DNA from 2 places in the Azospirillum sp. UENF 312511 genome. Region 2 is predicted to be linked to the other one. Evidence: predicted binding sites of a transcription regulator. Region 2 holds the regulator's gene; the other holds the start of a gene.

Region 1 (4,173 bases), 420 kb from region 2:
GGCGTCCCAGGTCGAGCCGATGATCGTCACGTAGATCGGGAAGGCAAAGATCAGGACGCCCAGCATCAGGATCAGGTGCGGAACCATGTCCATCAGGCGCCCGCCGGAGCGCGGGGTGTCGCGGTCGCGGGTCATGAATAATGCACCTTGCGCTCGACGAAGCGGAACTGGATGGCGGTCAGCGCGATGACGATGACCATCAGGATCACCGACTGCGCCGAGGAGCCGCCCAGGTCGTGGTTGACCACACCGTCCTGGTAGACGCGGAAGATCAGCGTCTCCGTGGCCTTGCCCGGCCCGCCATGGGTCAGGGCGTGGATCGTGCCGAAGGTCTCGAAGAAGGCGTAGACGATGTTCACCACCAGCAGGAAGAAGGTGGTCGGCGACAGCAGCGGGAAGGTGATCGTCCAGAAGCGGCGCACCGCCCCCGCCCCGTCGATGCTCGCCGCCTCAAGGACGGAGCGCGGGATGGCCTGCAGCCCGGCCAGGAAGAAGATGAAGTTGTAGGAGACCTGCTTCCAGCTCGCCGCCAGGATGACCATGGTCAGCGCCTGCCCGTCGTTCAGCCGGTAGTCCCAGGCGTAGCCGAGGTTGTTCAGCGCGCGGCCCAGGATGCCGATGTCCGGGTTGAAGATGAACATCCACAGCACCGCCGCCACCGCGGGGGCCAGCGCGTAGGGCCAGATCAGCAGCGTCTTGTAGGCCGACGCCGCCCGGATCTTCGAATCGGCCATCACCGCCAGCCCCAGCGCGGAGGCCAGCGACAGGACGGTCACCGACGCGCTGAAGACGATGGTGGTCTTGACCGTCTCCAGATAGTTCGGGTCGCTCAGCACCGCCTGGAAATTCTCCAGCCCGACGAACTGGCTGCGCAGCCCGAAGGCGTCCTGGAGATGCACCGACTGCCACAGCGCCTGCGCCGCCGGCCAGATGAAGAAGATCAGCGTCACCGCCACCTGCGGCGCCAGCAGCAGGTAGGGCAGCGCCCTGTTGTCGAAAATCACGCGACGTTGCATGGAATCCCTTTCAACCCTCTCCCCTCCGGGGAGAGGGTGGCCCGGAGGGCCAGTGAGGGGGTTGCGCATCGCGGAGCGTCCGGCACAAGCGCATCCCCCTCACCCCTGCCCTCTCCCCAGAGGGGAGAGGGAGTTACGCTCAGTTCTTGTTGGCGCGCTCGAAGTTGCGCAGGACCGTGTCGCCGCGCTTCACAGCGTTGTCCAGCGCCTGCTGGGCGGTCTGCTGGCCCTGGAACGCCTTCTCCATCTCCTCCTGGATGATGTTGCGGATTTCCGGCAGGTTGCCCAGCCGCAGCCCCATGGTGTTCTCCGTGGTGGCGGTGCGGGTCAGCTGCTCCGCCGGCACCTCGGCGCCGGGGTTCTTGTCGTAGAAGCCTTCCTTCTTCGCCAGCTCGAAGCCCTGGAGTGTCACCGGGACGTAGCCGGTGTCCATGTGCCACTTGGCGTCCACCTCCGGACGGGCGAGGTAGCTGAAGAAGGCGGCGACGGCCTTGTACTCGTCGGCGGTGCGCTTGGGCGAGGTCATCACCCAGAAGGCGGCGCCGCCGATGATCGAATTCTTCGGCGAGGAGATGGCGTCCGGCCAGTAGGGCAGCGGCGCGGCGCCCCAGTTGAACTTGGCCTCCTTGATGATGCGCCCGCGCAGGCCGGACGACGCCTGGATCATCGCGCATTCGCCCGACGGGAACAGCGAGTCCGCGGCGTTGTCGCGACCGCCGTAGCGCAGCGCGCCCTCCTTCTGCAGGTCGATCAGCGTCTGGAGATGCTTCACGAAGAACGGGTTGTTGATCTTCAGCGTGGCGTTCAGCCCGCCGAAGCCGTTGGCCTCCGACGCGAAGGGCTTGTCGTGGAGCGCGCCGACCTGTTCGAACTGCGTCCAGGTTGGCCAGGAGAAGGTCATCGGGCAGGTCACGCCCGCCGCCTTCAGCTTGCGCGCCGCATCGGCCACCTCCGGCCAGGTCGCCGGCGGCTTGTTGGGGTCGAGCCCGGCCTTCTGGAAGGCGTCCTTGTTGTAGAAGGTGATGGTGGTGGAGCTGTTGAACGGCAGGGCCATCATCTTGCCGTCCTTGGAGCTGTAATAGCCCCGGACCGCCGGGATGTAGGCCGCGGCGTCGAAGCCCGACCCCGTCTCGCTCATCAACTGGTGCACCGGCTTGATGGCCGGGCCGGCGGACAGCATGGTGGCGGTGCCCACCTCGAACATCTGCACGACGTGCGGGGCGTTGCCGGCGCGGAAGGCGGCGATGGCCGCCTGCATCGTCTCCGGATAGCTGCCCTTGAAGGTCGGGTTGACCTGGATCTTGTCCTGGCTGTCGTTGAAGCCCTTCACCACCTGCTCGAGCTGGCCGCCGAGCGGCTGGGGCAGGCCGTGCCAGAATTCGACGACGGTCTTCTGCTGGGCGTAGGCGGCACCGGTGAAACCGGCGGCGAGCGCGAAGGCGGCCGTCGAGACGGCGAGCTTGCGGCGGGTCAGCATGGTGGTCTCTCCCTGGAACCAATCGATTGCGTGATGTGCTGACATGCAGGGCGCGGGTTGCGGTCCCGCGACGGTCTTGTGAAGATTTGGTGACGTGTCCGGAACACGCGCGCAGGGGCGCGCCGCATCCGCTCCTCGCGGTTGCAACGTCGGTCCTGCGTAAGGCATGGAACGGGACTTAAGGCGGTGATGGATGCTGCGCCGGCATCTATGGTTTTCCTCCCCGCATGCGTGTTTCTTTTTTGCAAGCCTTAAGGATAGAGGGGGAGGCTGTCAATCAGCCGTACGTATCAGTACGGACTATCACCCTTACGTCATCTCTCGGGGTGCCGTGTTTGGGCGAGCGCCCACAGCGCGGTATCGTCCCGGCACAGCGACCCGGCCAGTTGCGACAGGCTGTCCCCCATCAGGCCGGAGGAGCGCAGCAGGCAGTAGGACCGGCTCGGCGCCGACAGATAGTGCGACGCCGTCGGGGCCGCGACCGGCGGCGCGGGATACAGCGCGGCGGGCGGCGGGCAGTAATAGGGCTGCGCACCGGGGTTGTAGCCGGGCACCAGCCGGTCCAGGCCGGGCCGGGGACCGAAGACGCAGCCGCGCTGGTCCCAGTCCAAACTCGTCGTCTGCGCGGCGGCGGGCAGGACGACGAAGGCGGCCATCGTCATCCCCGCCAGACAACCGGCCAGCCGGCACCCTGCTTTGCGATGCATGCTCCCCTCCGATCCCAGGCCGCGCCCATGGCGCACCCAGACCATGACGTCGGGGCCGGCGGGCCGTGAACGGCCCCGGCCTTCGGAGGAAGTATGCGCGCTCCATCGACGCCCGGCGCGGCGCCGATGGACGGGTCGGCAAGCGCAAGCGAGGACGGCGCTCTCTGTTCGTTCGGTGGGAGGGAGGAAACGCGCCCCCCGCCCCGTCACGCTGCGCTGCTGCTCTCGACCGGCAGTTCCGCGGCGCTCGCCGCCGCCAGCGGGACGTCCACCGCGAAGACGGAGCCCTTGCCGGGCACCGAGCGCAGCGAAACCGGCAGGCCCAGCAGCGTCGACAGACGCCGCACGATGGCGAGGCCGAGCCCCAGCCCGTGCCGGCGGTCGCGGTTCGGGTTGCCGAGCTGGCGGAAGTCGTCGAAAATCGCCGACTGGTCGGCGGGGGCGATGCCGAGGCCGGTGTCCCACACCTCGATGCGCAACGCGCCGCCGCGCCGCCGCGCCGCCAGCAGCACGCCGCCCGATTCGGTGAAGCGCAGGGCGTTGGACAGGATCGGGCGCAGAAGCTGCTCCAGCAGCACCGGGTCGGTGCTCACCTCCGCGTCCGCGGGACGGACGTTGAAGCGCAGAGCCTTGGCGTCGGCCTCCGGCGCGAACTCGTTGAGCAGGCGGCCCAGCGTCTCGTCGATGGGGAAGGTCTGCTCCTGCATCCGGACCAGCCCGGCCTCCAGCTTCGACACGTCCAGCAAAGCGCGCAGAAGCCCCTCCGCCGCCTCGATCGACATTTCCAGCTTCTCGCCGAGATCGCGCGCGCCGGGATCGGTCAGGCGGCTCATCAGCAGATGGTGGAACAGGTGCATGGCCTGGAAAGGCTGGCGCAGGTCGTGGCTGGCCGCCGACAGGAAGCGCCCGATGGCGGTGCGTCCCGTCTCGGCCTCCTGGCGGACCCGCTCGGTCTCGGCCTTCGCGCACTCGG
Region 2 (4,173 bases):
AACGAGCGCGAATACACGCTGGACATCACCGAACGCCAGAACATCATGATGGTGGGGACCGGTGCCCAGATGAAGGGCATCGCCCGCGCCGTCGTCGGCAACGACAGCGGCGTCCAGAAGCACACGCTGACCGTCGCCCAGGGCGGCGAGTTCGTCGGCAACATGTCCCTGCCCTACACGCGCTGGGCCCTCATGAGCAAGGAGGGCAAGGTCGTGGCCTCCGGCGACACGATGGACCCGACGAAGGCGGGCGAGGACATGCTGAAGAAGCCCAGCTTCAAGATCGACCCCGGCCAGTATGAGCTGGTGATCGTCCCGCCGAAGAACGTGGTCGGCGAAATCCCCTATCAGCTGAACTTCATCCAGAAGGTCGCCAAGACACCCGAATCGACCGAGGAACGCCCGTTCGACAAGATCATGCGGGAGCGCGAGGCGCGGCTGAAGCAGTGGGCGGCGGAGGATGCGAACAAGTCGTCCAGCACGTCGAAGACCACCCCCTACAAGATGAGCCTGCTCGCCTGACGCTGCCGCCCGCGTCAGGCTCCCGAGCGAGGGGGCTTGCGCGGCATGGGGCGTTCAGCGCTATTCTGCGGATCATGGATTTCACCGATACCCAGCTTCACCGCTATTCCCGCCACATCATCCTGCCGGAAGTCGGCGGGATCGGGCAAGAAGCGCTTCTGCGCGCCCGCGTCCTGGTCGTCGGGGCCGGCGGGCTGGGCGCGCCGCTGCTGCTCTACCTCGCCGCGGCGGGGGTGGGGACCATCGGCGTCATCGACGACGACACGGTGGACCTGTCCAACCTGCAACGGCAGGTCATCCACGACGAGTCGTCGCTCGGCGTTCCGAAGGTGGAGAGCGCCGCCGCCCGCATCCGCGCGCTGAACCCCGACGTGGCGGTGGAGGTGCACAAGGCACGGCTGACGAAGGACAACGCGCTGGACCTGATCGGGCGCTACGACATCGTGGCCGACGGGTCGGACAATTTCGCCACGCGCTTCCTGCTGAACGATGCCTGCTACTTCGCGAAAAAGACGCTGGTGTCGGCGGCAATCCTGCGCTTCGACGGGCAGGTCTCCACCTTCAAGGCGCATCTCGGCGACCCGCACCCCTGCTACCGGTGCCTGTTCCCGGAACCGCCGCCGCGCGGTCTGGTGCCGTCCTGCTCCGAAGGCGGCGTTCTGGGAGCGCTGGCCGGCTTCGTCGGTTCGCTCCAGACGACCGAGGTGCTGAAGGAGATCATGGGCATCGGCGAGGGGCTGTCGGGCAGCCTGATGATGCTGGACACGCTGCACGCCTCCTTCCAGCGCATCACCGTGCGCCGCGACCCGGACTGCCCGCTGTGCGGCACCCACCCGACCATCCACGACCTGTCCGCCCACTGAGCGGCGATTGGGAGAGCCCTTTAGTCATGGAAGGCCCCGAGTCCCTGTCCATCGTCCTGTTCGCGGGCGGCTTCGACCGGGTGCACTACGCCCTGGTGATGGCCAGCGCGGCGGCGGCGACCAACCGCAAGGTCACACTGTTCTTCACCGGCCGCGCCCTGAACACGCTGCTGGCCGGAGACACCGACGGCGTGCCGGGCTGGCACCGGCTGGACCCGGCCGACGACGGCAGCCGCCCGGCGGAGCGCGACGCCGCCTTCACCGCCAACGGGCTGGCCGGCTTCGAGGAGTTGCTGGAAGCCTGCGTGATGCTCAAGGTCACGGTCATGGCCTGCGAGATGGGGCTGCGCGCGCTCGGCCTGCCAGCCGGCGTGCCGCTGCGCCCCGACGTGCCGGTGACGACCGGCGGGGTCGTCACCTTCCTGAACGACGCGCCGAAGACCGGCGCGATCCTGTTCGTGTGAACGCGATGACGGACGACCACAGCCCGGTGGACCACAGCCTGGTGATCGAACACGCGAACCGCTTCGAGGCGATCGCCGCGGAGGGCTTCGAGGGCCGGCCCTACCGGGACGCGCTGGTCCATCTGGCGCAGCATGTGACGGCGCATCCCGATCTCGCTCCGCGGGTGGCGCACGCCCTGCGCATGATGATCGGCTTCATCGAGGACAGCGACCCGGCGAAGCGCTTCGGCCCGAAGGTGGCGATTTTGCGGGAGGCGGTGGAGCTGCTGGAGGGGTAGCTTTCGCATTGCACACATAGCCCCTACCCTTCCCACGCTGACGCGTGGGCCCCTTCCCTCCCCCGCTTCGCAGGAGAGGGAAACAATCCCCTCCCCTGCGTCAGCGGGGGGAGGGTTAGGGAGAGGGCAAGGCCGGCGCTTGGCGCATTTCGGTCAGACCGATTTGCTGTCCAGCGCGTAGCCCGCCGAGCGGACGGTGCGGATCAGGTCCATCTCCGTCTCCTCGTTCATCGCCTTGCGCAGACGGCGGATGTGAACGTCCACGGTGCGCGGCTCGACATAGACGTCGTGGCCCCACACCACGTCGAGAAGCTGCTCGCGCGAGAAGACGCGGCCGGGATGCTGCATGAAATGCCGCAGCAGGCGGAATTCGGTCGGCCCCAGATGCACGTCGCGGCCGTTCCGGCGCACCCGGTGGGCGGCCAGATCCATGGTCACGTCGGCGAACTGCAGCGTCTCGTCGGTCATGCCGGGGGCCGAGCGGCGCAGCACGGCGCGCATGCGGGCGACCAGCTCGGTTGGGGAGAAGGGCTTGGTGATGTAGTCGTCGGCGCCGGAATTCAGGCCGCGCACGCGGTCCGCCTCCTCGCCGCGGGCGGTCAGCATGATGATCGGGATGTCGCGCATCTTGCTGTTGCGGCGCATCTGGCGGCAGACCTCCAGCCCCGACATCAACGGCAGCATCCAGTCGAGCAGGACAATGTTCGGCGTCTGCTCGCCGGCCAGCAGAAGAGCTTCCTCGCCGTCGGTGGCGGCGTTCACGCGGAAGCCTTCCTTCTCCAGATTGTACTTCAGCAGCGTCACGATGTCGGCTTCGTCCTCGACGATGAGAACGAGCGGCTTCAGCGCCGAATTCATGCTTGTCCCGCTCCCACTGCGCGTCTCTCCGTCACGCGGCATGTCCCGCTCCATCGTTATCCGGGCCGCCGTCCCGCGGCAATCCCCGTTCCACTGGCCCCCGTTCCACCGACTCCGTAGCCGCATCCATGACCGAACCGCCCGGCTCGACCACGGCGAAGCTGCTGCCGTCGTTCTTCGGACGCGCGGCGCGCAGTGTCGTCCCGACCACCAGATAATGGATGGTCTCGGCGATGTTGGTGGCGTGGTCGCCGATCCGCTCCAGGTTCTTCGCCATGAACAGCAGGTGCGTGCAGGGCGTGATGTTGCGCGGGTCCTCCATCATGTAGGTGAGGACTTCGCGGAACAGGCTGGTGTAGAGGTCGTCCAGCTCCTCGTCGCGCTCCCAGGCGGCGATGGCGCGCTGGACGTCGCGCTCGATGTAGGCGTCCAGCACGTCCTTCATGATCGACTCGACCAGCCGCCCCATGCGCGGGATGGCCACCGCCGGGCGCACCACCGGCACCTGGGCCAGCGCCAGCGAGCGCTTGGCGATGTTGGAGGCGTAGTCGCCGATCCGCTCCAGGTCCGACGCGATCTTCAGCGCCGACACGATCTCGCGCAGGTCCTGGGCCAGCGGCTGGCGCAGGGCGAGCAGGCGCACGGCCTCGGCGTCGATGTCGCGCTCGTAGGCGTCGATGCGCCGGTCGGCCTGCATGACCTGGGCGGCCAGCGCGACGTCGCGGCGGGCCACCGCCTTCACGGCGGCGTCCACCTGCGCTTCGGCGACGCCGCCCATCTGGGTGATCAGATTGGACAGGCGCTCAAGTTCGTGCGCGAAGGAACGCACGATGTGTTCGTTGCTCATGCTTCACGTCCTTCGCTGATGGAAAGGATGCGGCGATGCCGGGGATCAGCCGTAGCGGCCGGTGATGTAGCCCTGGGTGCGCTCGTCCCGCGGGTTGGTGAAGATTTCCTCGGTGTCGTCGCACTCCACCATGTCGCCCAGATGGAAGAAGGCGGTCTTCTGGGAGACGCGGGCCGCCTGCTGCATGTTGTGGGTGACGATGACGATCGTGTAGTTCTCGCGCAACTCGTCGATCAGCTCCTCGATGTGGGCGGTCGCGATGGGGTCGAGCGCCGAGCAGGGCTCGTCCATCAGGATCACCTCGGGGCTGACGGCGATGGCGCGGGCGATGCACAGGCGCT

The links. Region 2 encodes PhoB, which activates phosphate uptake and scavenging genes when phosphate is short. Its sites were predicted from a motif close to TNTCATAAAACTGTCA; they were not measured.
Region 1: ugpB (sn-glycerol-3-phosphate ABC transporter substrate-binding protein UgpB) is a predicted target of PhoB. The motif match lies at 2,562-2,577, and genes of this name have one in related genera.

The regions. Positions count from the first base shown of each region.
Region 1 covers NZ_JBSNCG010000003.1:1,198,150-1,202,322, forward strand. Annotated here, with positions in the region: gene ugpE (sn-glycerol-3-phosphate ABC transporter permease UgpE) at 1-135, opposite strand, end outside; gene ugpA (sn-glycerol-3-phosphate ABC transporter permease UgpA) at 132-1,016, opposite strand; gene ugpB (sn-glycerol-3-phosphate ABC transporter substrate-binding protein UgpB) at 1,156-2,493, opposite strand; gene ACWPN7_RS17035 (hypothetical protein) at 2,808-3,200, opposite strand; gene ACWPN7_RS17040 (PAS domain-containing sensor histidine kinase) at 3,407-4,173, opposite strand, start outside.
Region 2 covers NZ_JBSNCG010000003.1:1,618,275-1,622,447, reverse strand. Annotated here, with positions in the region: gene ACWPN7_RS18995 (hypothetical protein) at 1-522, shown strand, start outside; gene ACWPN7_RS18990 (HesA/MoeB/ThiF family protein) at 597-1,385, shown strand; gene ACWPN7_RS18985 (DsrE family protein) at 1,412-1,849, shown strand; gene ACWPN7_RS18980 (hypothetical protein) at 1,855-2,127, shown strand; gene phoB (phosphate regulon transcriptional regulator PhoB) at 2,281-2,985, opposite strand; gene phoU (phosphate signaling complex protein PhoU) at 3,017-3,832, opposite strand; gene pstB (phosphate ABC transporter ATP-binding protein PstB) at 3,878-4,173, opposite strand, start outside.